Regions from separate parts of the Streptomyces sp. NPDC049687 genome, predicted to be linked through region 3. Evidence: riboswitches for the same ligand, from Rfam matches in the RefSeq annotation. Region 3 holds a riboswitch; each other region holds the start of a gene.
The links. Region 3 has a riboswitch for thiamine pyrophosphate ahead of thiO (glycine oxidase ThiO). Riboswitches for the same ligand answer to the same signal wherever they lie in the genome.
Positions count from the first base shown of each region.

Region 1: another riboswitch for thiamine pyrophosphate. It lies ahead of ACIBVL_RS32055 (thiamine ABC transporter substrate binding subunit); the one in region 3 lies ahead of thiO (glycine oxidase ThiO).
Region 2: another riboswitch for thiamine pyrophosphate. It lies ahead of thiC (phosphomethylpyrimidine synthase ThiC); the one in region 3 lies ahead of thiO (glycine oxidase ThiO).

Region 1 is NZ_JBITLN010000012.1:139,653-149,872, forward strand. Features, by position in the region: gene ACIBVL_RS32045 (ABC transporter ATP-binding protein) at 1-892, opposite strand, end outside; gene ACIBVL_RS32050 (ABC transporter permease) at 892-2,562, opposite strand; gene ACIBVL_RS32055 (thiamine ABC transporter substrate binding subunit) at 2,538-3,647, opposite strand; TPP riboswitch at 3,718-3,825, opposite strand; gene rlmN (23S rRNA (adenine(2503)-C(2))-methyltransferase RlmN) at 3,851-4,957, opposite strand; gene ACIBVL_RS32065 (SRPBCC family protein) at 5,257-5,706, opposite strand; gene ACIBVL_RS32070 (phosphatidate cytidylyltransferase) at 5,852-7,018, opposite strand; gene frr (ribosome recycling factor) at 7,018-7,575, opposite strand; gene pyrH (UMP kinase) at 7,752-8,510, opposite strand; gene tsf (translation elongation factor Ts) at 8,703-9,539, opposite strand; gene rpsB (30S ribosomal protein S2) at 9,703-10,220, opposite strand, start outside.
Region 2 is NZ_JBITLN010000003.1:720,203-730,422, reverse strand. Features, by position in the region: gene ACIBVL_RS13275 (LacI family DNA-binding transcriptional regulator) at 169-1,281, shown strand; gene ACIBVL_RS13270 (metallophosphoesterase) at 1,727-2,809, shown strand; gene ACIBVL_RS13265 (hypothetical protein) at 3,001-3,879, shown strand; gene ACIBVL_RS13260 (VWA domain-containing protein) at 3,951-5,456, opposite strand; gene thiC (phosphomethylpyrimidine synthase ThiC) at 5,538-7,370, opposite strand; TPP riboswitch at 7,363-7,551, opposite strand; gene ACIBVL_RS13250 (YibE/F family protein) at 7,932-9,503, shown strand; gene ACIBVL_RS13245 (SsgA family sporulation/cell division regulator) at 9,675-10,121, opposite strand.
Region 3 is NZ_JBITLN010000001.1:415,017-425,236, reverse strand. Features, by position in the region: gene ACIBVL_RS01960 (class II 3-deoxy-7-phosphoheptulonate synthase) at 1-750, shown strand, start outside; gene ACIBVL_RS01955 (bacterioferritin-associated ferredoxin) at 875-1,117, shown strand; gene bfr (bacterioferritin) at 1,128-1,607, opposite strand; gene ACIBVL_RS01945 (sulfite oxidase-like oxidoreductase) at 1,793-2,425, shown strand; gene ACIBVL_RS01940 (deoxyribonuclease IV) at 2,439-3,326, opposite strand; gene pknB (Stk1 family PASTA domain-containing Ser/Thr kinase) at 3,437-5,386, opposite strand; gene ACIBVL_RS01930 (thiazole synthase) at 5,510-6,304, opposite strand; gene thiS (sulfur carrier protein ThiS) at 6,310-6,510, opposite strand; gene thiO (glycine oxidase ThiO) at 6,507-7,673, opposite strand; TPP riboswitch at 7,671-7,782, opposite strand; gene ACIBVL_RS01915 (hypothetical protein) at 7,836-8,186, shown strand; gene ACIBVL_RS01910 (NAD(P)/FAD-dependent oxidoreductase) at 8,219-9,466, shown strand; gene ACIBVL_RS01905 (Rv2175c family DNA-binding protein) at 9,595-9,960, shown strand; gene thiE (thiamine phosphate synthase) at 10,046-10,220, shown strand, end outside.

The sequences.
Region 1 (10,220 bases), on a different contig from region 3:
CGTCGGCGGCGACCAGACGGACGCCGGCCGGCCGGACGAGCAGCGTGCGCTGCCCCTGCGGGGAGCCGTCCGGCACCGGCACCTTGCCCCAGGGCGTGACCGCCACCTCGTCGGCGACAGCCGCCTCCACCACGTTCTCGAAGCCGAGGAAACGGGCCACGAACGCGTCCGCCGGCCGCTGCCACACCTCAAGAGGCGTACCGGACTGGGCGATCCGTCCCTCCCGCATCACCACGACCCGGTCGGCCAGCGCGAACGCCTCACCCTGGTCGTGGGTGACCGCGAGGACCGTGGTGCCCAACCGCCCGAAGAGTTCGCGCAGTTCGACGACCAGCCGTTCCCGCAGCGAACGGTCCAGCTGGCCCAGCGGCTCGTCGAGCATCAGCAGCCGGGGGCGCGGCGCGAGGGCGCGGGCCAGTGCGACGCGCTGCTGCTCGCCGCCGGAGAGCGCGGCGACGGCCCGGCGGGCGGCGCCGGGAAGACCGACCAGGTCGAGCAACTCCCTTACCCGCTGATCCTGTTCCTTCTTGCCGGCCCCGTGCATGCGCAGCCCGAACGCCACATTGCCGCCCACGTCCCGCTGCGGGAACAGCTGATGGTCCTGGAACATCAGCCCGAGTTCCCGCTTGTGCGCGGGCACCCCGGCCTGATCGCGCCCGTCCAGCAACACCCGCCCCGCGTCCAGGGGCTGGAGCCCGGCGACCGCCCGCAGCAGCGTCGACTTGCCGCTGCCGCTCGGCCCGAGCACGCACACCACCTCGTGCTCGGCGACCCCCAGATCCACGGCGTCGAGCACCGCCCGGCCACCGAACCGCACCGTCCCACACTCCAGTTCGAGCAGCGGCACAGCAGCGGGTGGCGCCGGAGCCGGTGACACAAGTGCTGGTGGCATCAGAACTCCCCCGTCCGGTCGGCCCGCAGCCGCTCCAGCACCAGCAGGGCCACCGCGCACACCACCATCAGAATCGTCGACAGGGCCATCGCCTGCCCGTAGTTGAGCTCACCGGCCCGGCCGAGGAGCCGCGCCACCGCCACCGGCAGCGTCGGGTTGTCGGGCCGCGCGATGAACACGGTCGCCCCGAACTCCCCCAGTGACACCGCGAAGGCGAACCCGGCCGCGACGAGCAGCGCCCGCCGCACCATCGGCAGGTCCACCTCCCGCCACACCCGCCAGGGAGACGCCCCGAGGACGGCCGCCGCCTCCCGCAGCCGGTGGTCCACCGCCCGCAGCACGGGCAGCATCGTCCGTACCACGAAGGGGACCCCGACCAGCGCCTGGGCGAGGGGAACGAGGATCCAGCTGCTCCGCAGGTCCAGCGGAGGCTCGTCCAGCGCGATCAGGAACCCGAAGCCGACGGTCACCGCGGACACGCCCAGCGGCAGCATCAGCAGCGCGTCGAAGCCGCGGACGAGCCGCCCGGCGTCCCGCCGGGTGAGCGCGGCCGCGGCCAGCCCGCCGATCACCACCGCGATCGCGGTCGCGGCGACGGCGTACTCCAGCGAGTTGCCGACCGCCTCGATCGGCGGGACCAGGAAGACATTGCCCTCCTCGTCGGCCAGCGCCCGGTAGTAGGCGAAGCCGGGCGCGTCCAGGGACCGCTGCACGAGTACGGCGAGCGGCAGCACCAGCAGCACGGCGATGCTCGCGAGCACCCCGGCCAGCAGCGCCCACTGCCCCGCCCCGTACGGCCGCCGGGCGGTCATGTTCGCGTCCACCAGCCGCAGCGCGGTCTCCCGCCGCCGTACGGTCCAGGCGTGCACGGCGAGGATCGCGCCCACGGCCACGAACTGGACGATCGTCAGGACGGCGGCCGTGGACAGGTCGAAGATCTCGGAGGTCTGCCGGTAGATCTCCACCTCGAGGGTGGAGAAGGTGGGTCCGCCGAGGATCTGGACCACGCCGAAGGAGGTGAAGGTGAAGAGGAAGACCATCAGCGCGGCGGCTGCCACGGCGGGCCCGAGGGCGGGGAGCGTGACCGTGCGCCAGGCCCTTCGGCGTGAGGCGCCCAGCATCCGCGCGGCCTCCTCCTGCCTGGGGTCGAGCTGGGCCCACAGCCCGCCGACCGTCCGGACGACCACCGCGTAGTTGAAGAACACGTGTGCGAGCAGGATCGCCCACACGGTCGTGTCGAGGCGTACGCCCCACAGCTCGTCGAGGAGCCCGCCGCGTCCGACGAGCGCGAGGAACGCCGTACCGACGACGACCGTCGGCAGCACGAACGGGACGGTGACCACGGCCCGCAGCAGCTGCTTGCCCGGGAAGTCGAGCCGGGCGAAGACATACGCGCCCGGCAGGGCGACCAGCAGGGTGAGCGCGGTGGAGGCGAGCGCCTGCCAGGTGGTGAACCACAGGACGTGCCGGATGTCGGACTGGCCCAGTACCTCCGTCAGCCGCCCGAGCTGCCACACCCCGTCGACCCGCAGCCCGCGCGCGACGATCGCGGCGACGGGGTAGGCGAAGAACAGCCCGAAGAACGCGACGGGCAGGACCATGAGCCCGAGCCGCGCCGCGCTCCCGGAAGGCCTTTCGGCCGGGGCTACTTCAGTACGAGCGAGGTCCACGACTTGACCCACTGGTCGCGGTGGTCGGCGATCTCCGCCGGGTCCATGGTCTCGGGGTCCTTGGCGGCGGGCCCGTACTTCGTGAACTCGGCGGGCACGCTCGCGCCCTCCACCACCGGGTAGACGAACATGTTGAGCGGCATGTCCTCCTGGAACTTCCTGGTGATCAGGAAGTCGATGAGCGCCTTGCCGCCCGCGCTGTTGCGCGCGTTGCTCAGCAGCCCGGCGAACTCGATCTGCCGGAAGCAGGTCCCGGCCGCGACCCCGGTCGGGGCGGTGCTGGGCCTGGGGTCGCCGTAGATCACCTCGGCGGGCGGCGAGGAGGCGTAGGACACGACGAGCGGCCGGTCCGCCTTGGCCTTCTTGCCGCCGGCCGACCCCGAGAACTCCTCGTTGTAGGCCTGCTCCCAGCCGTCGACCACCTTCACACCGTTGGCCTTGAGCTGCTTCCAGTACTCTTCCCAGCCTCCCCCGCTCTCGGCTCCGCTCGAGCCGGAGGCGCCCCCGTCCCCGTACCGGGCGGCCGTACCGAGCAGGAAGCCGAGGCCGGGCGAGGAGGTGGAGGCGTTCTCGGTGACCAGGAGGTTCTTGTACGCGGGCTTCACCAGGTCGGCGAAGGTGGCCGGCGGGGTCAGCTCGTGGTCGGCGAAGTACTTCTTGTCGTAGTTGACGCAGATGTCGCCGTAGTCGATCGGCGTGACCCGGTGCTTGCCGGCGTCCAGCTGGTACGCGCTGCCGACCTGGTCGAGCCCCTTGGCCGCGTACGACTGGAACAGGCCGTTGTCGAGGGCGCGGGAGAGGAGGGTGTTGTCGACGCCGAAGAAGACATCGCCCTGCGGGTTGTCCTTGGTGAGGATGGCCTTGTTGACGGCCTGCCCGGCGTCGCCGTCCGTGAGGACCTTGACCTTGTACCCGGACTCCTTCTCGAAGGCGGCGAGCACGCTCTTGGAGGCGGCCCACGAGTCGTGGCTGACGAGGGTGACGGTCTTGGAGTCCGCCGGGCTCTTGGCGTCGGACGACCCGCACGCGGACAGCGTGAGCAGGCCGAGGCCGACCGTCGCCGCCACGAAGGTCTTGGTGTGCACTGGATGTCCTCCTGGGGTTGGCCAGGAAGAACGCGGCCCCGCCCGGGGACGCCCGGGCAGGGCACAACAGCTTGAGTGGTGACCGAACTTCCTACCCAGAATGACCTGGGCGAGGTTCAGAGGGTCTGCGGCCCGTTCGCCGCACTCTCAGCGCTGTGGCGCTCCCCTGTCGGAATATGAAGATATGTGGACGTGGCCAGATTTTACCGCTCGGTGGCGGCCAGCTGACCACAGGCTCCGTCGATCTCCTGGCCACGGGTGTCCCGGACGGTGACCGGCACCCCGTGCGCCGCGATGGCCTCGACGAACGCCTTCTCGTCCTCGGGACGGGACGCGGTCCACTTCGAGCCCGGGGTCGGGTTCAGCGGAATGAGATTGACGTGCACGGGCTTGCCCCTGAGCAGCCGGCCGAGCCGGTCACCGCGCCACGCCTGGTCGTTGATGTCGCGGATGAGGGCGTACTCGATGGAGAGCCGACGGCCCGACTTCTCGACGTACTCAAAGCCCGCGTCGAGCACCTCGCGCACCTTCCACCGCGTGTTCACGGGGACGAGGGTGTCGCGCAGCTCGTCGTCCGGCGCGTGCAGCGAGATGGCGAGCCGGCACTTGAAGCCCTCGTCGGCGAACCGGTGGATGGCGGGCACCAGGCCGACCGTCGACACGGTGATGCCACGCTGCGACAGCCCGAGCCCGTCCGGCGCCGGGTCCGTGAGCGCCCGGATCGCACCGACGACCCGCTTGTAGTTGGCGAGGGGCTCGCCCATCCCCATGAAGACGATGTTGGAGAGCCGGGCCGGCCCGCCGGGAACCTCTCCGTCCCGCAGCGCCCGCATCCCGTCGACGATCTGATGCACGATCTCGGCGGTCGAGAGATTCCGATCGAGCCCCGCCTGTCCGGTGGCGCAGAACGGGCAGTTCATCCCGCACCCCGCCTGCGAGCTGATGCACATGGTCACCCGGTCCGGGTACCGCATCAGCACCGACTCGACGAGCGTCCCGTCGAACAGCCGCCACAGCGTCTTGCGGGTGGTGCCCTGGTCGGTCGACAGATGCCGTACGACGGTCATCAGCTCGGGCAGCAGGGCCTCCTGCAGCTTGCCGCGCGAGCCGGCCGGGATGTCGGTCCACTCCGCCGGATCGTGCGCGTACCGCGCGAAGTAGTGCTGCGAGAGCTGCTTGGCACGGAACGGCTTCTCACCGATCTCCGCGACGGCGTCCTTCCGCTCGGCAGGCGAGAGGTCGGCAAGGTGCCGCGGCGGCTTCTTGGCTCCGCGGGGGGCTACGAATGTGAGTTCTCCGGGCTTAGGCATGGCCGTACCAGTGTCGCAGATCCAATCGGGTGCCCCCGGCGCCGAGCCCGTACCGTGTCAGGAGCGCCTGTGCCGCCGCGTCCCTCGGTCGCCGCGACGGCGCCGGGCGCCGGGGCGAGGCCCCCGCGCCCGCGAGCAGCCGCTGCCACGAGGACCACCCCATCCCCTGAACGCCCCGACGAGCAGAAGCGCGGGGGCCAGGGCGAAGAGCAGGACGTTCTCGACGGATCGGGTCCCCCGGACCAGGTCGCCGCCGGCCGTCGGGAAGCCCTTCGGATCCACTCCGGCGCCCAGCCGGTCTATGCCGTGCGGTGCTCCAGTCGGTCCTTCAGCAGCCGTTCGTTGAGCGGCAGCTCCTTGCGCATCTGGGGGCGGACGACCAGAGGGAGCAGGACCTTGCCGATGCCCTTGCCCTCGAAGTCGACCTCCATGGTCACGCGGGACCGGCGGCCCTCGTCGAGCGGGTCGATCTCACCGTGGACATGACCGCGGATGGGGCCGTCGACGCCTTGCAGACCCCAGACGTACGGCGGCTCGTACTCGGTGTACTCCATGGTCATCGGGATCTCCCGGCGGCCGACGTGCCGGGTGATCCGTACTCGGGAGCCGACACCGATCGGGCCGGGGTCGAGCGGCTCCGCCGAGACCGCGCTCGCCTGCCATTCGGGCAGGTGGGACGGGTCGTTCAGGTACGCCCACACCTCTTCGGGACTGCGGTCGACGTCGATCGATTCGCGGAAGTCGGACATGACGCCCGCCCCCTTTCAGGGCGATCCCCCCTGTGAGGCCTTCCATGGGAATCGTCCCACTCACCCGCCCACCGGGCCACGGCAGCGGGCCCCCGCCCTGAGCGACCAGGACGGGGGCCCGCGAAAAACCGTGGCGTGCGGACGGTCAGCCGGAGCCCACGAACAGCACGAGCAACAGCCATACGACGGGAGCCGTCGGCAGGAGCGAGTCCAGACGGTCCATGATGCCGCCGTGACCGGGGAGCAGGGTGCCCATGTCCTTGATGCCCAGGTCCCGCTTGATCATGGACTCGCCGAGGTCGCCGAGCGTGGCGCTGGCCGCGACCGCGAGGCCGAGCAGCAGACCCTGCCACCAGGTGCCGTCGTCGATCAGGAACTGCATGCACAGCGCGCCCACGACCATCGCGAACGACACGGCGCCCAGCAGGCCCTCGCGGGTCTTGCCGGGACTGATGCGCGGGGCGAGCTTGTGCTTGCCGAAGCGCCAGCCGACGGCGTACGCGCCGGTGTCGCTGACGACCGTGAGCAGCAGGAACGTCAGCACGCGCCGCGGGCCGTCGTCGGCGGTGAGCATCAGGGCGACGAAGGTGGCCAGGAACGGGACGTAGAAGGCCGCGAAGACGCCGGCCGTGACGTCCTTGAGGTAGCCCTCCGGCGGCTCGGTCATCCGCCAGACCAGGACCGCGAGCGCGGTCAGGGCCATGGCGACCCAGGCGCCCTCGGGTCCCCTGACGTATCCGGCGACGACCATCGCGGCGCCGCCGAGCGCCAGCGGCACGAGCGGTGCCTTGATCTCCTTGCGCTCCTGCAGCCTGCTGGTCAGCTCCCACAGACCCACGACGACGGCGACCGCTATCACACCGACGAACACGGCCTTGACGATGAACAGCGACACGACGATCAGCGCACCGAGCCCGACCCCGACCCCTATGGCCGCGCTCAGGTCTCGGCCCGCGCTCTTCTTCTGCGGTGCGGGCGCCGGCTGAGGGGCGTCGGGCATGGGCTCCGGATTCTGCGGCACCGCCGCATGGGGCCGTGCCGACGGTGTGTGGTCGCCGTGAGCGGCGCTGCCGTACGGCTCGTCGTGGAACAAGGGGCCGCCCAGCCGAGCGGCCCCCCTGTCGTCATCCTGGTCTCCGCCGTGAGCGGGTAGGTCGGGGACGATGGGCATGGGGCGAGTCTGCTGCGCCTCAGGCGCATCGTACGCGGGACCCGCCGGGGCAGCCCCCTGGACAGGTCCCTGGTCGATGGGCCCCCAGTACCCGGCCTGTGACCCGGCTTGCGGCGGAGAACCCCAGGAAGAGTCGTTCATCAGACCTCGAGCAGCTCCGCTTCCTTGTGCTTCAGGAGCTCGTCCACCTGAGCGACGTACTTCGCGGTGGTGTCGTCGAGCTCCTTCTCCGCACGGCGGCCCTCGTCCTCGCCGACCTCGCCGTCCTTGACGAGCTTGTCGATCGCGTCCTTGGCCTTGCGGCGCACGGAACGGATGGACACCCGGGAGTCCTCCGCCTTGCTCTTGGCGACCTTGATGTAGTCGCGGCGGCGCTCCTCGGTGAGCTCGGGGAACACCACCCGGATGATGTTGCCGTCGTTGCTCGGGTTGACGCCCAGGTCGGAGTCACGGATCGCCTGCTCGATGTTGCGCAGCGCCGTCTTGTCGAACGGGGTGACGACCGCCATGCGCGGCTCCGGCACGGAGAACGAAGCCAGCTGGTTGATCGGCGTCGGCGCGCCGTAGTAGTCGGCCACGATCTTGTTGAACATCGCCGGGTGCGCACGGCCGGTGCGGATCGCGGCGAAGTCCTCCTTGGCGACCACGACGGCCTTCTCCATCTTCTCCTCGGCCTCGAGGAGGGTCTCTTCGATCACCACTTGCTCCTGCGTGTCTTGAGTAAGGCCCGGCTGCGGTTCCCTGTCGGTGGCGGCGGCCGGCTGCGTCGCGTCTTCTTCCTGCACGGTTCCCGACCGGCAGGACATTGTCCATCCTCCGACCAGGGTCCGTCCCCCGGTCACGGGTTGTCGTGCGAACCCGGGGGGTTTTCCGGTCAGGCCCGGCTGTCCTGCTCACCCACAAGCGTGCCGATCTTCTCACCCTTGACGGCGCGAGCGATATTGCCCTCGGCCAGAAGCTCGAAAACGAGGATCGGAAGCTTGTTGTCGCGGCACAGCGTGACGGCGGTGGCGTCGGCGACCTTGAGGTCGCGCGTGATGACCTCGCCGTAGCCGAGGGCGTCGAACTTGACGGCCTCCGGGTTGGTCTTGGGGTCGGAGTCGTACACGCCGTCGACCCCGTTCTTGCCCATCAGCAGCGCCTCGGCGTCGATCTCCAGGGCGCGCTGGGCGGCGGTGGTGTCGGTGGAGAAGTAGGGCATGCCCATACCGGCGCCGAAGATCACGACGCGGCCCTTCTCCAGGTGGCGCACGGCGCGCAGCGGGATGTACGGCTCGGCGACCTGGCCCATGGTGATGGCGGTCTGGACGCGGCTGTCGATGCCCTCCTTCTCCAGGAAGTCCTGGAGAGCGAGGCAGTTCATGACCGTGCCGAGCATGCCCATGTAGTCCGAGCGGGCCCGGTCCATGCCGCGCACCTGGAGTTCGGCGCCGCGGAAGAAGTTGCCGCCGCCGATGACGACCGCGATCTCCGCCCCGTCGCGCACGACGGCCGCGATCTCACGGGCGATCTTGTGCACCACGTCGGGGTCCACGCCCAGGCCCCCGCCACCGGCGAACGCCTCTCCGGACAGCTTCAGCAGAAACCGGCCGCGTACTTTGCCGTCGTCGCTCTTCTGGGCCTTGGTGGTCATGGGAGATCCCGCCTCTTTCACGTGGTGCACATACGAAGAAGGCCATTGCCGGTCGGGTGTCCTTCGCAACCCATGCGCGGCAATGGCCTCCTCGTCAGATCTGCTGTCGTCCATCACGCACGCGCGCGTGACGGCGTACCGGGACGACTGCTTACGACCCTATAGCGGCCGGGCGTCCGTCGCGGTACGGACTCAGATGCCGACCTTGATGCGCGAGAAGCGCTTCAGGGTGACACCGGCCTCGTCCAGGACCTTCTGGACGGACTTCTTGTTGTCGAGCGCGTACGGCTGACCGAGCAGCGTCGCGTCCTTGAAGAAGCCGTTGAGGCGACCCTCGACGATCTTGGCGATCGCGGCCTCGGGCTTGCCCTCGGCGCGGGTGGTCTCCTCGGCGATGCGGCGCTCGGACTCGACGACCTCGGCCGGCACGTCCTCCTTGGAGAGGTACTTCGGCGCGAAGGCGGCGATGTGCTGGGCGACGCCCTTGGCGACCTCGGCGTTCGGCTTGTCCAGCTCGACGAGGACACCGATCTGCGGGGGCAGGTCGGGCATCGTGCGGTGCAGGTACGCGGAGACGAAACCGTCGTCGAACTGCGCGTAGCGGTCCAGGACGATCTTCTCGCCGAGGTTGGCGTTGGCCTCGTCCACGAACGCCTGGACGGTCTTGCCGGCCTCGATCTCGGAGCCGAGCAGCGCCTCGAGGTCGGCCGGGGAGGTCTTGGCGACGTGCTCGGCGATGGCGTTGGCCACGGCCTGGAACTTGTCGCCCTTGGCGACGAAGTCCGTCTCGCACTTCAGCTCGACCAGGACGCCGGAGGAGTTGTCGTCGGCGATGATCGCGACCACGGCGCCGTTCTCGGCGGAGCGGCCCTCGCGCTTGGCGACGCCCTTCTGGCCCCTGATGCGGAGCGCCTCGACGGCCTTCTCGACGTTGCCCTCGGCCTCGTCCAGCGCCTTCTTGCAGTCCATCATGCCGGCGCCCGTGAGCTCACGGAGCTTCTTGACGTCGGCGGCGGTGTAGTTCGCCATGAGTCTGTGAATCTTTCTCGAAGTCTGGAAGATCGAAGATCAGGGGGTCTGCCCCGTCCCCAGGGAGCGGGGAGCGGCTGACACGCCGCCGATCTACGGGTGAACGGCGGGGGCGGACTTCATGTCACCGCCCCCGCCGTCAACCTTGACGCTGACGGGACGGTCAGGCCTGCTCGGCGTCCGCGGCCGGGGCCTCGGCGGCGGGAGCCTCGGCGGGCGCCTCGGCGGCCTCGGCAGCCGGAGCCTCGGCGGCCGGAGCCTCGGCGGCCGGGGTCTCCTCGGCCTTCTTCTCGCCCTCGAGCAGGTCGCGCTCCCACTCGGCGAGCGGCTCGCCCGCGGCCTTCTCACCCTTGTCACCGGTGGCGACGCCGGAACGGGCGATGAGGCCCTCGGCGACGGCGTCGGCGATCACGCGGGTGAGCAGGGTGACGGAGCGGATCGCGTCGTCGTTGCCCGGGATCTTGTAGTCGACCTCGTCGGGGTCGCAGTTCGTGTCGAGGATGGCGACGACCGGGATGTTCAGCTTCCGGGCCTCGCCGACCGCGATGTGCTCCTTCTTGGTGTCCACGATCCAGACGGCGCTGGGAACCTTGGACATCTCACGGATACCACCGAGGGTCTTCTCCAGCTTGGCCTTCTCGCGCGAGAGCACGAGAAGCTCCTTCTTGGTCAGACCGGACG
Region 2 (10,220 bases), on a different contig from region 3:
GCCTTGGCAGGCTCATGCGTGCCCACACATCACGTCCTGCAATACGATCCACCAACTTCCTTTGTTTCCAAGGTAATTGACCCCATCAGACCTTGCAGAAACGTGCCTGTCAACGCGTGCATATGCGTCCGCCCTACCCCGCCGAATGAGCCCTACTATCGGCTCGCCATGACAGCAGCAGGGAAGCACCAGGTGAGCCGCGCGGAAACCTCACGCCGAGGCAACCGGCCGGGCCGGGCGGGCATCAGGGACGTGGCCGCCGCCGCCGGAGTGTCCATCACGACCGTCTCCGACGCCCTCAACGGCAAGGGCAGGCTCCCCGACGCCACCCGACGCCATGTCCGTGAGGTCGCCGACCGACTGGGCTACCGCCCCTCGGCCGCGGCCCGAACCCTCCGTACCGGCAAGTCCGGCCTCATCGGTCTGACCGTGACGACCTACGGGGATGAACCTTTCACCTTCACCGAGTTCGCGTACTTCGCGGAGATGGCGCGTGCCGCCACCTCCGCCGCGCTCGCCCGCGGCTACGCCCTCGTCATCCTCCCCGCGACCTCGCGTCACGACGTGTGGTCGAACGTCGCCCTGGACGGCACGGTCGTCATCGACCCGTCCGACCAGGATCCGGTGGTCAGCGAGCTCGTCCGGCAGGGATTACCGGTCGTCTCCGACGGCCGTCCGGTCGGCGAGCTGCCGGTCACCGCGTGGGTCGACAACGACCACGAGGCCGCCGTACTCGACATCCTCGACCATCTGGCCGACGCCGGCGCCCGCCGGATCGGCCTGCTGACGGGGACCACGACGGACACGTACACGCATCTGTCCACGTCCGCGTATCTGCGCTGGTGCGAGCGTGTCGGCCAGGATCCGGTCTACGAGGCCTACCCCGCCCACGACCCGTGCGCGGGCGCCATCGCCGCCGACCGGCTGCTGGCCCGCCCGGACCGGCCCGACGCGGTCTACGGCCTGTTCGATCCCAACGGCACCGATCTTCTGGCCGCCGCCCGCCGCTACGGGCTGCGGGTGCCGGAGGATCTGCTGCTGGTGTGCTGCAGCGAGTCCACCGTGTACGCCAGCACCGAGCCGCCCATCACCACGCTCTCGTTGAAGCCGCGCCGCATCGGGACGGCCGTGGTCCAGCTCCTGATCGACGCGATCGAGAGCGTGGACTCCGACCGGCCGGTCGAACAGGTGATACCGACGGAACTGATCGTCCGTACCTCTTCTCAGCGACGTCCGCCCCGGACGACGGTGAGTCCGCCCCGGGCACCGGAGAAGGGGTAGGGGGAGCGGCCCGGCCGGGCTGAGGCCGGGGCAGCGCTGCGGGTGCGCCCGCAGCCGTCCCGCGTCTGCGGCGCGCACTCGCCGCGCCGTCCGCCGACCGCCGTGCGACTGCCCGGTCTCCCGCCGTCCGGCCGCTCCGGCGTGCCCGGGAAAACCGTTCCTGCGCGCCGCGCGGCACCGCCCCTGTGCCTTGCGCGACACTGTCCCTGCGCCCCACGCCCAGGAGGAGGCGCGTGTGAGTGGGGTGTGCGCGGGGTGTGAGTGGACTGCCGAAGACCGGCCCAATCGGGGCGAAAGCCGCGATGAACTGGAGCCTTGCTCCGATTCAGCACCCCTGGGTCATCACACGGCCCGATCCGCATTCCTATGATGGGCCCACGGCACCGCGGGCCGCTGCGACCAGGCAGCCCGAAGGGTGCATGCGGCGCGATGGTGGAGGGGTCTGATGACTCAGGGGGCCGGTCAGGGACCCGAGGCGGAGCGGACGGCGACGTTGCGCGACTTCCGGGTGCCCGCGTACGTCCACGAGACCGGTCCGTACGACCACAGCGCGCATCCGGGCAATGCCGCGCCGCCGCTCGAGGATCCCCTGGAGCATCCGGACGGTTATACGCCGACGCAGCGCGATCTGCCGGTCATCAACCGGGGCGACACCCTTCAGGTGGCCGTCGACCCGGCGCCGGCCCCCGATCCGCTGCCCACGACCGGCCCCGGGCCGCTCTTCGTCGTCGGCGACGTGCACGGCTACCTCGACGAACTCGTGGCCGCGCTGCAGGAGAAGGGCCTCGTCGACGCGGCGGGCCAATGGTGCGCGGGCACCTCCCGACTGTGGTTCCTCGGCGACTTCACCGACCGCGGTCCGGACGGCATCGGCGTCATCGACCTCGTCATGCGGCTGTCCGCCGAGGCCGCCGCGGCCGGCGGCTACTGCAAGGCCCTCATGGGCAACCACGAGCTGCTGCTACTCGGCGCCAAGCGCTTCGGCGACACCCCCGTCAACTCCGGCGCGGGCACCGCCACCTTCCAGGCGGCCTGGCTGCTCAACGGCGGCCAGAAGCACGACATGGACCGCCTCCAGGACCACCACCTGCAGTGGATGGCCCGTCTCGACGCCGTCGAGGAGGTCGACGGTCATCTGCTCGTCCACTCCGACACCACCGCCTACCTCGACTACGGCGACTCGATCGAGGCGGTCAACGACACCGTCCGCGAGACGATCACGCGCAACGACGCGGACGAGGTGTGGGATCTGTTCCGCAAGTTCACCAAGCGCTTCTCCTTCCGCGACGAGGGCGGCGCCGACGCCGTCCGCTCCCTGCTCGATACGTACGGCGGCACCCGCATCGTTCACGGCCACAGCCCGATCCCGTACCTGATGGGCGAGGTCGGCTCCGAGGAGGACGAGGACAACGGCGGCCCGCATGTCGAGGGACCGCACGTGTACGCCGACGGGCTGGCCATCGCGATGGACGGCGGCGTGACGATGGCCGGGAAGCTGCTGGTCCAGCAACTTCCCCTCGACGATTAGGCGTTCCGGGGCAGGCCGGCGGCCCCATGGACCCGTCGGCGACACCGCGGGCCAGGGGCCAATTTCAGCAAACCCCCTGTCACCGCATGCCGTCGCCGCTCTACCATCGCCTTATCCGTAGCAGGCTCCCCTCCGTTTCTGCCCGACGGCTCGTTGGCATGCGAGCCCCAAGCCCTACGGAGCATCGGGGGATGCACATGAACAGCGTTCCGCAGCACCTGCACAGTGAGGACCGCCAGGAGTACGAGCGGATCCTCGACGAGGCGCTGCGCTCCGCACCACACCACCCGGAACTGGCCGCTGTCGGACAGCGGCTCAACCCCGAACAGCTGCGCACCATGGCGCTCAACGCCTCCGCGCTCATCACGGCGGCCGCGGCGACCGAGTACCAGCACTATGTGAAGGTCCGCGAGGAACTGCGCCACCCCGCGCCGTCCACCCCCTCGTCCCCGCACGATTCCGGCTCGGCAGAGCCGGGCGCGGGCGCGATGGGGCTCGCCACCACCGTGGGGGAGGCGGCCCAGGCCGCCGAGGCCGCCGGGGCGGGCGCCGTCGCCGTCGCCGCCGTACTCACCCCCGTGCTCGCCGGAACCGCCGCGGTGCTCTTCCTGCTCGTCGGCTACTGCCTCAAGGCGATCGAACCCGATCAGGCGGCCGCCCAGGCGATGCTGAACGTCGGATGGGCGTTCGGGGCCATCGCCGCGGCCGCGATTCTCGTCGCCACCATCGGGCTGCTGCTCACCGCCCTGCGCAACCGTCCGTCCCTGGAGGCCGGGCCGTACGGCGAGCTGAGCGACGAGGTCGCCCGGGCGAAGGAGGCCTGGCGGGAGGCCCTGTTGGAGCGCGGCATCCTGCCGTTCCTGCGGGAGGCCCTCGCCGACCACGGGCCGACCTCCGAACTGCGCCCCGAACCGGCCCCGCCGGCCCCCACCGGCCGCCTTCCGAAGATCGGGTACGACCGTCCGGGCTTCACCAGCCCCGACGACGGCCCCGCCGGCCCCCGCCCGAGCTTCAGCAGCCCGGACTACACGAGCCCGGACTTCGGCGGCCCGGACCACCAGCCGGAATAGGCCCTCGGCTTGCGCCTCCCGAACGCCCTGGAACGAGGGAGCGCAAGCCGTTCGGCAGGCGCCTGCACGGGTCAGAGAATGCCTGCCCCAGCGGCCGCCGTGATCCAGGACGGGAACTCGGACAGCAGCCGGTCGTAGAGTTCCTGGTCCGGGAGGGTGCTGATGTCGTCCACGGCGAAGAAGCCCACGTTGTCGACGCGCCGGCCGGGGAGCGTGTCGAACCGTTCCAGGACGCCGTAGTGGGACCGGCCGAGGCCGACGAACTGCCAGAAGATCGGCTCCTCGACCGCCGCCCGCAGCTCCTGCTCGATAGCCGCATCGCGGTAGACGCCTCCGTCGGAGAAGAACAGCACCAGGGTGGGCGCGGTCGCGGGATGGTCCCGCACAAACGCCCTGACCTCGGCGATCGCCTTCTGCTCCTCGTTCTGGATGCCGACCGTCCGCATGTCCACCTGGCCGGATTCCAGCCCCTTCCGTGGCTTCTTGCCGCGCCGGAACAAGCTGATCTCGCCCACACGCACATGCAGCCGCAGCCACTCGGGGAGTTCGCCGAGGCGGAGGTCGGGCAGACGTGCGGGGTTGCTGGCGAACGTCCAGGCCTGCATCTCGCCGTCGTCGTCGAGCTGCGCGGCCACCGCGGCCATGCGCTCCACCACGTCGGCCACGACACCGCGCGAGTACAGGAACGCCATGGAGCCGGAGGCGTCCAGGACGAGGACGACCCGTGCGCGAATCCCCGCGGCTCCCCGCTTGCTCAGGCTGACGGCGACCTGCTCCTTGCGCAGGGACAGCCGCTTGCGCATGTCCACGGGAAGCCGCTCCTCCCCTTTGATCAGGCGTGGGCCGGTGGGCGGCGGGACAGCCGCGGGCGGGGGCGGCGGGAAGGCCGCGGGCGGGGCCGGCGGTACCGCGCCCGGCTGAGGTGGCGGCGCAGCGCCGGTCCGAGACGGTGGGAAGTCCATGGCCCGGGACGGCGGGGCAGACGCGTCGGAGGACGGCGGTGCGGCCGCACCCGGGGTGGGCGGCGCGGTCGCGTCGGGTGGCTCCTCGTCGACGGTGATGCCGAAGTCCGTGGCGAGTCCCGCGAGTCCGGAGGCGTACCCCTGTCCGACCGCACGGAACTTCCAGCGTCCCTCGCGCAGATACAGCTCGCCGCCGATGAACGCCGTCTCCGTCTCCGCCCGCATCTCGAAGCGCGCCAGTTCGGACCGCCCGTCCGGGCCGAGCAGCCGAAGCGTCAGTCCGGCCACCTGCCCGAAGGTGCCGCCGTCGGCCGACGCGCACAGCACCACCCGCTCGACGGCGCTCTCCAGCGAGCCCAGGTCCACCTGGACGGTGTCGGTCATGACGCCGTCGGCCCTCTGCTTGCCGAGGTGGGTCACCGCGCCGGACGCATGACACGGCTGGTTGTAGAAGACGAAGTCACCGTCGTCACGCACCCGTCCGGCGGCGGTCAGCAGCAGGGCCGAGGCGTCGACGTCCGGTCCTGCGGCCCCCTCGGACCAGCTGAGTTCCGCACGAACGACGGGCGAGTCGACCGGCAGATTGGCACCTTTGCTCATGGATCGCGCAGTCATGAGCCCAGTCAAGCACCGACGCCCTCGCCTTCGGCCCCAGGACGCCGGGCCTGACTGCTCCCCGTCACCTACCGGGGCGCATCAGTTGGTGATGGGCAGATACACCCGGTTGCCACTCGCCGCGAACTCCTTCGACTTCTGGGCCATGCCCTCCTCGATCTCCTCCCGGCTCCCACCGTGTGCGCGGCGGATGTCCTGAGAGATCTTCATGGAGCAGAACTTCGGCCCGCACATCGAGCAGAAGTGAGCCGTCTTGGCCGGCTCGGCCGGCAGCGTCTCGTCATGGAACTCCCTTGCCGTGTCCGGGTCGAGAGCGAGGTTGAACTGGTCCTCCCAGCGGAACTCGAAGCGGGCGTCGGACAGCGCGTCGTCCCATTCCTGCGCCCCGGGGTGCCCCTTGGCGAGGTCGGCAGCGTGGGCGGCGATCTTGTAGGTGATGACACCGGTCTTGACGTCGTCACGATTGGGCAGGCCCAGGTGCTCCTTGGGCGTGACATAGCAGAGCATGGCCGTGCCCCACCAGGCGATCATCGCGGCACCGATGCCGGAGGTGATGTGGTCGTACGCCGGCGCGACGTCCGTCGTCAGCGGGCCGAGCGTATAGAACGGAGCTTCATCGCAGATCTCCTGCTGAAGGTCGATGTTCTCCTTGATCTTGTGCATCGGGACGTGTCCCGGGCCCTCGATCATGGTCTGTACGTTGAAACGCTTGGCGATCGTGTTGAGTTCCCCGAGCGTGCGCAACTCCGCGAACTGCGCCTCGTCGTTGGCGTCCGCGATCGAGCCCGGCCGGAGGCCGTCGCCCAGCGAGTACGTGACGTCGTAGGCGGCGAGGATCTCGCAGAGTTCCTCGAAGTTCTCGTACAGGAACGACTCCTTGTGGTGCGCGAGGCACCAGGCCGCCATGATCGAGCCGCCGCGCGAGACGATGCCGGTCTTGCGGCGCGCGGTGAGCGGGACGAACGGGAGGCGCACGCCCGCGTGAACCGTCATGTAGTCCACACCCTGCTCGGCCTGCTCGATGACGGTGTCCTTGTAGATCTCCCAGGTCAGTTCCTCGGCCCTGCCGTCGACCTTCTCCAGCGCCTGGTACAGCGGCACCGTGCCGATGGGGACGGGGGAGTTGCGCAGCACCCACTCACGGGTGGTGTGGATGTTGCGGCCGGTGGACAGGTCCATGACCGTGTCGGCGCCCCAACGGGTCGCCCAGGTCATCTTCTCGACCTCCTCCTCGATGGAGGAGGTCACCGCCGAGTTGCCGATGTTGGCGTTGACCTTCACCAGGAACCGCTTGCCGATGATCATCGGCTCGATCTCCGGGTGGTTGACGTTGGCCGGCAGCACCGCGCGTCCCGCCGCGATCTCCTCGCGGACCACCTCAGGAGAAACGTTCTCCCTGAGAGCCACGAATTCCATCTCGGGCGTGATCTCCCCCCGACGCGCATACGCCAGCTGGGTGACCGCCTTGCCGTCCCGGCCGCGGCGCGGCAGACGCGGCCGTCCCGGGAACACCGCGTCGAGGTTGCGCAGTCCGCCGCGCGGCGAGGTGTGCTTGATGCCGTCGTCCTCGGGACGGGCGGGACGACCCGCGTACTCCTCGGTGTCACCGCGGGCGATGATCCAGTTCTCGCGCAGCGGCGCCAGGCCCCTGCGTACGTCGGTGTCGACGAGCGCATCGGTATACGGGCCGGAGGTGTCGTACAGGGTGACCGACTGCCCGTTGGTGAGGTGCACCTGGCGAACCGGCACACGCAGGTCGGGGCGGGTGCCCTCGATGTACCCCTTGTGCCAGCCGATGGACTTCCCGGCCTTCTCACTGGTCGCGTCGGCCGTGTTTGCGTCGGCCGTGTCGGCCGCCTCATCGCTGGCCGCGTTCTGCGTGAAGGCAGGCGTGCGTGCGTCCTTGTTGGTCATGAGACCTACTCCCTACGCCGGCATTACCCGGTAACAGGTTCGGCGGTCGACGCAGCGGCTACCGTCTGCCGACGTTCCATGTGAAACATCACTAAGTCAAGTGACGTTCCACGTGAAACATCGCAAAGACGGAGGTCAGCGCCCTCTCAGCCCGGTGCTCCGAGCTCCCGCGTGTGCAAAGGTGGCTCCACGCTAGCGTCATTTGTGGCGCGGTGAACAGTGGGCCTCCGTCGTTCTTGCGATGATCGGGCGGTGACCACGACACACCAGCCCCCGTACCCGCCATCCGAGCCGCCCCGCAGGCCCGGGGTCGGCGGCGGCCCCGGAAACGGCCCTGGAAGCGGTAGTGGGCACGGCCCTGGGCAAGGCCCTGCGCACAGTCCTGGGCAAGGCCCTGCGCACAGTCCTGGGCAAGGCCCTGTGAACGGCCCCCGAAGCGGTCCCGCTCAAGGACGCGGGGGGGACCGCGATTTCAACAGCGCAGACAGCCGCGGGCACGACAACCCACGGGGCTATGGGCCGGGCCGCCCGCCCGGTGCGGGATATGGCCCTGGTTCCGCGGTGGGGCCGGGGCATGGTGGAGTCCCTGGCGGGCCGGGCCACGGCCCTGGTGACGGACACAACGGAGGCCACGGGCACGGTCCCGGTGACGGGCACGGCGGGGGCCACGGGCACGGTCCCGGTGACGGGCACGGCGGGGGCCACGGGCACGGTCCCGGTGACGGGCACAACGGAGGCCACGGGCACGGCGATGGTCGTGGTGGCGGGGACGGTCCCGGTTCCGGTGGTGGGCACGGGCATACGCACGGGCACAGCCACAGTCACGGCCCGGCCGCCCCCGTCTCCAAGCATCTCCGCAAGGTCATCGCGGCGATCCTCATCCCGTTCGCCGCGGCCGTGCTGGTCGGGCTGGTGGTGCTGTGGCCGGGTGGGGCCCCCTCGCACGAGCGCACCGGGGTCGGCTTCGACCGGCAGACCCAGCAGGCCACGGTCACCAAAGTCGTGAGCGTGAGCTGCCAGTCGGTGAACGCCTCCGCCGACGCCCCGACCGGCGACACCTCCACAGCCGAGGGCTCCACCGCCGAGCAAGAGGCGAACGGCACCTGCAAGAAGGCCACGATCCGCGTGGACACCGGCGACGACAAGGGCCGGACGTTCACCGAGATCGTCCAGCCCGACCAGTCGCGGCAGTTGCACGAGGGCGAGAAGGTCGTGGTCGCCTACGAGCCCTCGGCGCCGAAGGACCTGCAGTACTCGGTCACCGACGTCAACCGCCGTGTTCCCATGACGGTGCTGGCCGTCATCTTCGCCGTCGCCGTCGTGGTCGTCGGACGGCTGCGGGGCGTCATGGCGCTGGTGGCGCTCGCCGCCAGCTTCCTGATCCTGAACTTCTTCATCCTGCCCGCGATCCTGCAGGGCTCGAACCCGCTGCTCGTGGCCGTGGTGGGGTCGAGCGCCATCATGCTGATCGCCCTGTATCTGTGCCACGGTCTCTCGGCCTGTACGTCCGTCGCCGTACTCGGCACCCTCATCTCACTGTTGCTGATCGGCTTCCTCGGCTCCTGGTTCATCGACTGGGCCGCGCTCACGGGCAACACGGACGACAACACCGGCCTGATCCACGGCCTGTACCCGTCGATCGACATGAGTGGCCTACTGCTCGCCGGCATCATCATCGGCTCCCTCGGCGTCCTCGACGACGTGACGGTCACCCAGACGTCCGCGGTCTGGGAGCTGCACGAGGCCAATCCCGCGATGGGCTGGCGCGGGCTGTACCGGGCCGGCATCCGTATCGGCCGCGACCACATCGCGTCCGTGGTGAACACGCTCGTCCTCGCCTACGCCGGTGCCGCGCTGCCGCTGCTGCTGCTCTTCTCGATCGCGCAGAGCAGCGTCGGCACGGTCGCCAACAGCGAGCTGGTCGCCGAGGAGATCGTGCGCACGCTGGTGGGCTCGATCGGTCTGGTGGCGTCGGTGCCGGTCACCACCGCCCTCGCGGCCCTGGTGGTCGCGGCCGACCGCCCGGAACCGGGAACGGCGGCCGCGGCGGTGCCGGAGCCCGTTCCGTCGGGAGCAGCGGCAGCAGGCACGGCCGCGTCCCGGGGCGGCCGGGGCAGGCGACGCAAGCGCTGAGGCGGCGGGACGCCGGGGCAGGCGACGCAAGCGCTGAGGCGGCGGGACGCCGGGGCAGGCGACGCGCGCCTGCGGAAGCCCCGGAGGCGTCCGCAGCCCCGCAGGAGAAGCGTTTTTGCGCGGCCCCACCCCCGTGGCGAAGCGTTCCGCCACCCCTTGCCGCTGGTGGGCTCAACCGGCGCTCTGTTCCTCCGCCAGGATCCGGTCCAGCGCCTCGTCGAGATGCGCGTCGAAGTCGGCGAGCGCACCCTCCTGGCCCAGGGGGACCAGTTTGTCCGTGCGGTCGAGGAAAGCCACCAAGGGGGCCGCGGAGGACCGGAAAAGGGCTTGGTCACCGCCCACTTGAAGCCGGATGAGCACCTCACCGAGCACCTCGGGGTCCACGGGCGAAACCCGTACGTCCCCCTCGCCGCACGGCCTGCCCACTCCATCGATGAGCAACTCGCGCCCGAAGGCCCAGGTCACCGGCGCGTCCCCGGGAAGATGAAAGGTGAGCCTCACGGCATAGGGATCGCGCGACTCATAGCCCAGCTCCACCGGGATGCGGAACGAAAGCTCCTCGGACACAAGAAAGCTCATCATCACTTCTGCCTGAACTGCCTGTACGGACTCGCACATCGAGTTACCCCGTCATTTGCCGTCGAATGGCCGGTAATCAACCCCTGACACTGCACCGCATCTTGCTGAACGTGCACAACAGATCACAAGGAGTTAGTT
Region 3 (10,220 bases):
CAGCGCTACGAGCAGCTCGCCCGCGAGATCGACAACGCGCTGAACTTCATGCGGGCCTGCGGGACCGACCCGGAGGAGTTCAAGACGGTCGAGTTCTACTCCTCGCACGAGGCGCTGCTGCTCGACTACGAGTCGGCGCTCACCCGCGTCGACTCCCGCACCGGCCGGCTGTACGACGTCTCCGGACACATGGTGTGGATCGGTGAGCGCACCCGGCAGCTGGACCACGCGCACGTCGAGTTCGCCTCGAAGATCCGTAACCCGATCGGCATCAAGCTCGGCCCGACGACGACGGCCGAGGACGCGCTGCAGTACATCGAGCGCCTCGACCCCGACCGTGAGCCCGGCCGGCTGACCTTCATCGTCCGCATGGGCGCCGACAAGGTCCGCGACAAGCTGCCCGAGCTGGTCGAGAAGGTCACGGCGTCCGGCGCCGTGGTGGCCTGGGTGACCGACCCGATGCACGGCAACACCTTCGAGGCGGCCTCCGGGCACAAGACCCGCCGCTTCGACGACGTGCTCGACGAGGTCAAGGGCTTCTTCGAGGTCCACAAGGGCCTCGGCACCCACCCGGGCGGCATCCATGTCGAACTCACCGGTGACGATGTCACCGAGTGCGTGGGCGGCGGCGACGAGATCTTCGTCGACGACCTCCACCAGCGCTACGAGACGGCCTGCGACCCGCGTCTGAACCGCAGCCAGTCCCTCGACCTGGCGTTCCTCGTGGCGGAGATGTACCGCGACCAGTGATCGTGGAGAGCATGGCGGTGGGGCGCGGATCACATACGATCCGCGCCCCACTCCACTTTCGCCCTCACTGAGTGCCGGGTAAGGTTAGGTTAGCCTTATCGATCCCGGCGGGAGGTGAGTCCGCGTGTACGTCTGCAGTTGCTTCGGTGTGACCGAAGCGCAGGTCCAGCAGCATGCGGACAACGGAGCCTGTACCCCCCGCCAGATAGCCTCCGCCTGCAAGGCCGGGACGGACTGCGGCTCCTGCGTACGCCGGATCCAGGCGATCCTCGGCCGGGGCACGTGCCCGCGCCGTGAGCTGGTCGACCAGGGCCGGCCCTTGCTGACCTCGGTGGACGGACTGGAAGAACTGGACGAAGCCGCCTAGTGCCGCGGCACTAGCTCTCCGGCTGCTCGATCAGCTGCGCGATGTAGAGGGCCTCGCCGAGCTTCTCCAGCAGCTCCAGCTGGGTGTCCAGGTAGTCGATGTGGTGCTCCTCGTCCGCGAGGATCGACTCGAAGATGTTCGCGGACGTGATGTCGCCCTTCTCCCGCATCACCTTGATGCCCCGCCTCAGGCGGTCGATCGCCTCGACCTCGACCTGCCGGTCCGCCTCGAACATCTCCCTGACGGTCTGGCCCACGCGGACATGGAACAGCCGCTGGTAGTTCGGCAGCCCCTCCAGGAACAGGATCCGGTCGGTGAGCACCTCCGCGTGCTTCATCTCGTCGAAGGACTCGTGCCGGGTGTACTTGGCGAGCTTCGTCCAGCCGAAGTTCTCCTGCATCTTGGCGTGGAGGAAGTACTGGTTGATCGCGGTGAGCTCGCCGGTGAGCTGCTCGTTGAGAAACTCGATGACCTCGGGGTCGCCCTGCATCGCAGAGGCTCCTTCCACATGGGGAGTCGGGGAGGCTGCCGCCGCATGATTGCACCGGTACAGAAGATCGTCCAGTAAGTGCGTACTTAGTAAGTTAGTGCATGCTTAGTGTGAGTTGCCCGATTCCGGAGAAGGTGGCACATGCCTGGTCATGTGCACTGTGTCGGGTCTGTCAGGATGGAGACATGGGTCAGCCGGTGGAGCGCGAATCTGGAGCAGCAGCACCGTCCGAGCTTCCGCCGGGACAGCGACTGCAGCGGGGCTGGCCGGTCACCCACTACGGCCCGGTCCCCAAGTTCCGGCCCGAGCGCTGGGAGTTCCGGGTCTTCGGCGCGACCGCCGACGGGGAGAAGCGCTGCTGGAACCACGAGGAGTTCACCGCCCTCCCGTACACGACCGTCGTGGCCGATCTGCACTGTGTGACGAAGTTCAGCATGCTCGGCGCCGAGTGGGGCGGGATCCCGGCCCGGACGATCCTGGAGCTCGCCCCGCCCGCCGACGGTGTCACCCATGTGATGGTCTGGGCGGAGTACGGCTTCAGCTCCAACCTGCGCCTCACGGACTTCGCCTCCGAGCGCACGATCTTCGCCACCCACAAGGACGGCGAGCTCCTCACCGCCGAGCACGGCTTCCCGGTCCGCCTGGTCGTCCCTCACCTCTACGCCTGGAAGGGGCCCAAGTGGGTCCGCGGCGTCGAGTACATGACCGCCGATCGCCGGGGCTTCTGGGAGGAACGCGGCTACCACAACATCGGCGACCCCTGGAAGGAACAGCGCTACTCCTACCAGGAGGGGCCCGGGGAGGGTCCCGACCTCTGAGCCCCGGCCCGGCTCAGCCGTCCCGGAGTTTCTTCAGGCGTTCCACGTCCGCCGCGTGACCCTCCTTGCCACCGGGTGTCTCGATGACCAGGGGCACGTTCGCCGTCGCCGGGTGGGTCATCAGGGCGCGGAACGGGTCCTCGCCGATATGACCCGCACCGATGTTCTCGTGCCGGTCCTTGTGGGCACCGACGACGTCCTTGGAGTCGTTGGCGTGGATCAGCTTCAGCCGGCCCTCACCGACGGTGTCCACCAGCAGGTCGAGGGTCCGGTGCATGCCGGACGGGCCGGTCAGGTCGTGCCCGGCGGCGAACATGTGGCAGGTGTCGAGGCAGACGCCGAGCTTCGGGTGGGCGTCCAGCGCCTCGAAATACGGCCCGAAGTCCCAGGCCCGGGAGCAGAGGGAGGCGCCCTGCCCGGCGGTGGACTCCAGGAGCAGGAACGGGTCGTCGTCATGGGTCAGCTCGTCCAGCAGCGGCAGCAGATGGTCCCGCACCTGCTTCAGCGCCACGGACCGCTCCCGCCCGCCCGTCGCGCTGCCCGTGTGCACCACCACACCCAGCGCACCGATCGCCCGCCCCCGGCGCAGTGAGTGCCGCAGCGACTCCACCGACCTCTCCACCGTCGCCTCGGTGTGCGACCCGAAGTTGATCAGGTACGGCGCGTGGACATACGCCGGGATCGACTCCGCCGTACAGGTCTCCCGGAACGCCTCGTCCTGCGCCGGGTTGCCGGCCGGTGTGGCCCAGCCGCGCGGGTTGGCGACGAAGACCTGGACCGTCTCTGCCTTGAGGTCATGGGCGTACGACAGCCCCACGGAGTGCAGTCCGCCGGCCACCGGAACATGGCCGCCGACGGGGTTGCGGGACGGGAAGGCGCGGTTCGGAACGGGGTCGTTCAGGACGGAGTCGCTCGGGACGGCGGTGTTCGGGGGGACAGGGTGGTTCTGACTCACCCGTTCAGGGTGTCATGCCCCGAGCACCGCCCCGGCACCGCCCGCTCACTGGATGGTCACCGGATGGTGATCGTGATCGTCGACCCCTTGGGCGCGCTCTCGCCGCCTTCCACGGACTGCTTCTTCACGGTGTCGCCGAACAGTCCGAGCAGCCCGCGGTCCTCCTTGACCTCGAAGCCGGCGGCCTCCAGCGACTCCTTCGCGTCGTCGACGCTGTCGCCGACCACGTCCGGGACCTCGACCATCTCCGGGCCCTTGGACAGGGTCAGCGTCACCGTGTCGCCGTCGGCGGCCCGGCTGTCCGCCTCCGGGGTCTGCGCCGCGACCTGGCCCTTGTCGAACTCGGAGTTGACCTGCTCGGCGGCGACCTCCACCTTCAGGCCGGCCTCCTCCAGCTCGGCCTTGGCGTCGTCCAGGTCCTCGCCGGTGACGTCCGGGACGTCGATCGGGCTGCCCTGGCTGACGACGATCGAGACGGCGGACCCCGCACGCCGCTCGGTGCCTGCCGCCGGGGTGGTGCCGATCACGAAGCCCTTGACGACGTCGTCGCTGAACTCCTTGGTGACCAGCCCCGGCTCAAGGCCGTCGGACTCCAGCAGTTCCTTGGCCTTGTCCAGCCGGGAACCCGTCACGTCCGGCACCTTCACGGTCTGCGGGCCGTCGGAGACGGTGAGCGTGACCGAGTCGTGTTTGCGGATCCGCTCGCCCGGCCCCGGGTCCGTACTGATGACCGTCCCGCGCTTTACGGTGTCGCTGTAGGCGTGCTCGACCTTGCCGACTTCCAGCCCGGCCGCCTCCAGCCGCTTCTCGGCCTTCGCCCGGGTCTGCGTCAGCACCGCGGGGACCTTGGTGAACTGGCCCGAGTTGATGTACCAGACGCCGGCTCCGACGCCGATCACCAGCAGGACGACGGTGATGAGCGCGAGCATCCCACGCGGGGCCCGCGCGGAACGGCCCCGGGGCGGCAGCGGCGGCGGACTCTGCAACCGCGAGGTGTGGTCGAGGCCGAGGGGGCCACCCTCGGCGCCGGGCACATCGTCCTCGTCGACCGGCAGCAGCCGCGGCACGGTCAGCGAGCGCGGAATGACGCTCGTACGGTCCTCCGCGTTGTCGTGCCCGGCGGACACGGCCTGCGGGGGCAGGGCGTCCAGCTGCTCCTCGCTCAGGGCGGCGCGTGCGTCCCGGACCTGCCCGAGCAGCGCGACGGCGTCGTACGGCCGGACGTCCGGGGTGCGGGCGGTGGCCGACGCCACGAGTTCGTCCAGCTCGAACGGCAGCCCGGGCACGGCGGCGGAAGGCGGCGGAACGTTTTCGTGGAGATGCTTGTAGAGCACGATCGCGGGGGAGTCGCCGTCGTGCGGCTTCTCACCGGTGAGCATCTCGTAGAGGACGACACCGCACGCGTAGACGTCCACCCCGGGGGCGGCGGCACCGGGCTGCTCTATCTGCTCGGGGGCGAGATACGAGACGGTCCCGAGCACGGCACCCGTCGTACTGGTGACGGTGTCCACGGACCGCACCAGGCCGAAGTCCGCGACCTTGACCCGGCCGTCGTCCCCTATCAGCACATTCTCCGGCTTCATGTCCCGGTGGACGAAGCCGGCCCGGTGCGCGGCGCCGAGCGCGGCGAGCACGGGCTCCAGGATGTCGAAGGCGGCCCTCGGCTGCAGCGCCCCGCGCTCGCGCAGCACATCACGCAGCGTGCACCCGGCGATGTACTCCATGGCGAGATACACATACGACCCGTCGGTCCCCTGGTCGAACACCTGGACGACATTGGGGTGCGCGAGCCGCGCCACGGACTTGGCCTCACGGATGAACCGCTCGACGAACGACCCGTCGGCCGCGAGCGCCGGATGCATCACCTTGAGAGCGAGCACACGGTCGAGACGGGTGTCCACGGCCCGATAGACCGTGGCCATCCCGCCCACCGCGATACGCGCGTCGACGCGATACCGACCGTCGAGCACCTGCCCGACCAGAGGGTCCTGAAGGGTCGTGTCCACGCAGGCGAGTCTACGAGCCACCACTGACACGTCCCCCCCTTCCACCCCTTCGGAGCAGGACTGCAGCCGACCTGTGACGCGAACCACGGGCCGAGAGACGGAGGGAGCGCTTTCGGCGGGAGATCAGAAGGCGGGGCGCTCGGGGTCCAGGGCGGCCAGGCCCTCCGTGGGCGAGGACGCCTCCGCGAAGTAACGGCGGGGGATCCGGCCCGCGAGCCGGGCCAGCCTTCCCGCCTCGACCCCGGCCCGCATGGCCGACGCCATCCGCTCGGGGTCCGCCGCCCGCGTCACCGCCGACGCCAGCATCACCCCCGCGCACCCCAACTCCATCGCCAGCGCCACGTCCGACGCCGTACCGGCCCCCGCATCCAGAATCACCGGCACGCGCGCGTGCTCGACGATCAGCTGGAAGTTGTGGGGGTTGCGGATGCCGAGTCCCGATCCGATCGGGGACCCCAGCGGCATGACGGCGGCACAGCCGGCATCCTCCAGCTTCCGCGCCAGCACAGGATCGTCGTTCGTGTAGGGCAACACCGTGAACCCGTCGTCCACCAGCGTCTCCGCCGCCTCCAGCAACTCCACCGGATCCGGCAGCAGGGTCCGCTCGTCGGCGATGACCTCCAGCTTGATCAGCGAGGTGCCCAGCGCCTCCCGCGCCAGCCGGGCCGTCAGCACGGCCTCCCCGGCCGTGAAGCACCCCGCCGTGTTCGGCAGCACCCGGATGCCCAGCCGCTCGAGCACCGACAGCACGGAGCCCCGCACCTCTGGGTTCACCCGCCGCATCGCGACCGTCGTCAGCTCGGTCCCGGACGCCACCAGCGCCCGCTCCAGCACCTCCAGGCTGGGCGCACCCCCCGTACCCATGATCAGACGGGACGAGAAGGACGTACCCCCGAGGACGAAGAGATCGTCGGCCATGGCGCTCAGCCCCCCTGCACGGCGGTCAGGACTTCCACGCGGTCACCCTCGCGGAGCGCCGTGGCGGACCACTGCGCGCGCGGGACGACGGTTTCGTTGAGCGCGGCGGCCACCCCGGAGGGCGCCGGAGTCAGGGACCGTACGACGCTGTCGAGGGCCGTACCGGGAGCGACCACCTGCCGCTCGCCGTTCACCGAGATGTTCACGCGGGCTGCTCCGTGAGGGCGGCGGCACCGAAGCGCCGGGGTGTGAAGGGACGGACCTCGTCGGGGAGTTCACCGGTGGCAAGGGCGTGCGCCATCGCGTCACCGGTCACCGGTGTCAGCAGCACCCCGTTGCGGTAGTGCCCGGTGGCCAGCAGCAGCCCGTCCAGGTCCGTCGGCCCGAGCAGCGGCGCGTTGTCCGGGGAACCGGGGCGCAGTCCCGCGCGGGTTTCCGTCAACGGCAGTTCCGTGATCCCCGGCACCAGTTCGTGGGCGTCGCGCAGAAGTTCGTACACGCCCCCCGCCGTCACCGTCGTGTCCCAGCCCAGCTCCTCGCTCGTGGCGCCCACGACCAGCTCGCCGTTCTCCCGCGGCACCAGATACACCTGACTCCCTCGGACGACGGCCCGCACGGTACGGCTCAGGAACGGCGCGAACCGAGGCGGCACCGTCAGCCGCAGCACCTGCCCCTTCACCGGCCGGACCGGGGGCAGTACGTCCTCCGGGACGCCCGCGAGGCGCCCGCTGAGGCTTCCGGCCGCGAGTACCACCTGCCCCGCCTCCAACGCCGTGCCGTCCCCCGTCACGACCCCCGACGCCCGCCCGCCCGTCACGGACAGCCGTTCGGCCCACGCGCGGCGGAAGACCACGCCCGCCCGCTCGCACGCGGTGACGAGCGCGTCGGCCAGCCGCCGGGGATCGACCTGGTGATCGCCGTCCACCCGCAGCCCGCCCCGCACCCCGGGCGCGAGCATCGGCTCCAGGCGCCGGCACTCCCGCCCCGTGAGCCACTCCGACTCCAGCCCCGACTGCGCCTGCAGCATGTGCAGTTCCCGCAGGTGGGCGCGGTCGTCGGCGTCCAGCGCCACCGCGAGCGTGCCGCACCGGCGGTAGCCGAGATCCTGCCCGGTGACCTCCGTCAGTTCGGCCGCGAAGTCCGGATAGCGGCGGGCCGAGGCCAGGTTCAGGCCCAGCAGGGTCTGCTCGCCGTAGTGGAGCTCGGTGACGGCGGCCAGCATCCCGGCCGCCACCCGTGCGGCCCCACCGCCCGGCTCGGGGTCCACCACCGTCGTGGCGAACCCGCGCTGCGCGGCCCGCCAGGCCGTGACCAGGCCGATGATCCCGCCCCCGACGACCAGGACATCGGATGTACGTGTACGCGACATGGGCGTCCAGCCCCTCCCTTCGCCGGCATGACCCGGATCAGGTTCGTACGGTCGGAGGCCGCCAGCCTCCCTCTCAGCCCGGTGCGTCCGGGCTCCCGCGAGTGCTCTACGTTGGGTCACCCTAGCCCGTGGTTCCACGCCTGTGTAAAGGGAGCCTTCGTCATGCCCGGCTCGCTGGACGGCCTCGTCCTCGCCCCCGTCGCCGACCAGGCCCCGGGCCAGGTCGGCACCCGCACCCGCTTCACGTACCACGAGCGGGACGGCGTGATCTGGGCGGACTACGGGGGCGGCGACGTCGTACGCGGGCATCTCGTGGGTACCCGTGAGGGCGACCGGCTCGACTTCCGGTACGTCCAGCTCAAGCACGACGGGACGACGTCCTCGGGGCGCTGTGTGTCGACAGTCGTCGCACTGCCCGACGGCCGGGTGCGCCTGGAGGAGACCTGGGCCTGGGAGTCGCAGGAGGGCAGCGGTACGAGCGTTGTGGAGCAGGTCACGGCACACGACCGCTGACTGACTATTCGTCAGGTGTCTATGGTGATCAGGTGAGCGAGCAGACGCGGGAAGAAGACAGGCCGGCGGGGCGGCGGGTGGTCGTCGTCGGCGCGGGCATGGCCGGTGTGCAGACCGCGGTCGCGCTGCGCGAACAGGGCTTCGACGGCACGGTCACGCTGATCGGCGCGGAGCCGCACCAGCCCTACGACCGGCCTCCGCTGTCCAAGGCCGTCCTGCTCGGCAAGGCCGAGGGCTCCGCCTTCGACGTCGACTTCGAGAGCCTCGGCATCGAGTTGCTGCTCGGCCGCGAGGTGCTCGGCCTGCGCCCCGCCGACCACGAGGTGGACACCGAGGCCGGGCCGGTCCCCTACGACGTCCTCGTCCTCGCCACCGGTGCCGAACCGATCCGGCTGCCCGGCGCCGAGGGCGTCCCCGGCGTCCATCTGCTGCGCACCCTGGACGACGCCGAACGGCTGCGGCCGGTGCTCGCCCGGCAGCACGACATCGTGGTCGTCGGCGCCGGCTGGATCGGCGCGGAGTTCGCCACCGCCGCGCGCGAGGCCGGCTGCGCGGTCACCGTCGTGGAGGCCGCCGACCGCCCCCTCGCCGGTGCCCTGCCGGCCGAGGTCGCCGCCCCGATGACCTCCTGGTACGCCGACAGCGGCACCGATCTGCGCACCCACGCGCGCGTGGAGCGTGTCGAACCGGGCGCGGTCGTCCTCGACGACGGCTCCCGGCTGCCCGCCGGCGCCGTGGTCGTCGGTATCGGCGCCCGGCCCGCCACCGCCTGGCTGGCCGGCTCCGGCGTCGAACTCGGCGCGCACCACGAGGTCGTGGCCGACGCCCACCTGAGCACGTCCGTGCCGGACGTGTACGCGGTCGGCGACTGCGCGTCCTTCCCCTCGGGACGGTACGGCGAACGGCTCCTCGTCCACCACTGGGACAACGCCCTCCAGGGCCCGCGCACGGTCGCCGCGAACATCGTCGGCGCGGCCACCGGCGAGCCCCCGGCCGTCTACGACCCGGTGCCGTACTTCTGGTCCGAGCAGTTCGGCCGCTTCGTCCAGTACGCCGGTCACCACGCCGTGGCCGACCGCATGGTGTGGCGCGGTGACCGGTCCGGCCCGGCGTGGACGGTGTGCTGGCTGCGCGAGGACCGCCTGGTGGCCCTCCTGGCCGTCGGCCGGCCGCGTGACCTGGCCCAGGGCCGCCGCCTGATCGAGGCCGCCCGGCGCATGGACCCGGAGGCGCTCGCGGACCCGGCCCGCCCCCTGAAGGACGCGACTGCGGGGCCCTAGGGGGCCGGGCTCCGCCGAGGTTCGGCTCCGTCGCGGGGGCGCGCCCGGCCACGACGGCGCCGCGGACGGCCGGCGACTCGTCGCGGCCCGACTTCCGACTGTCAGTGGCAGATGGCAGGCTTGTTCTCGTGACCGAGATTGACGCAAAGATCGATGCTCTCGTCCCCGCCTGGCTCACCCTGCCCGACATCGCGGAAATGCTCGATGTCGACGTGACGCGCGTCCGGCAGCTGGTCAAGGAGGGCCAGCTCATCGCCGTGCGCCGCGGTGAGAACCGCGCGCTGCACGTCCCCGCCGCCTTCATCGACGGGGACAAGGTGGTCAAGGGCCTGTCCGGGACCCTGACGCTCCTGCGGGACGACGGCTTCACGGACGAAGAGATGCTCGAGTGGCTCTTCACCCCCGACGCGAGCCTGCCCGGCACCCCCGCGCAGGCCCTGAGCGAGAATCGTGGCACGGAGGTGAAGCGCCGCGCCCAGGCGCTCGCCGTCTGACCAGAGGAAGACAACCGACACACCCGGGGCGTACGAGGGCCGGTCCGCCGCCCTCGTACGCCGCCGCCCTGGGGGGAACTCACGCATGCCCGACACCGCCCGCGCCCGTTTCGCCGACGCCCGCCTCTACCTCTGCACGGACGCCCGCACCCGACAGGGCGACCTCCCTGAGTTCCTGGACGCGGTCCTGGCCGGCGGAGTCGACATCGTGCAGCTGCGGGACAAGGGCATGGAGGCGGCCCAGGAGCTGGAGCACCTGA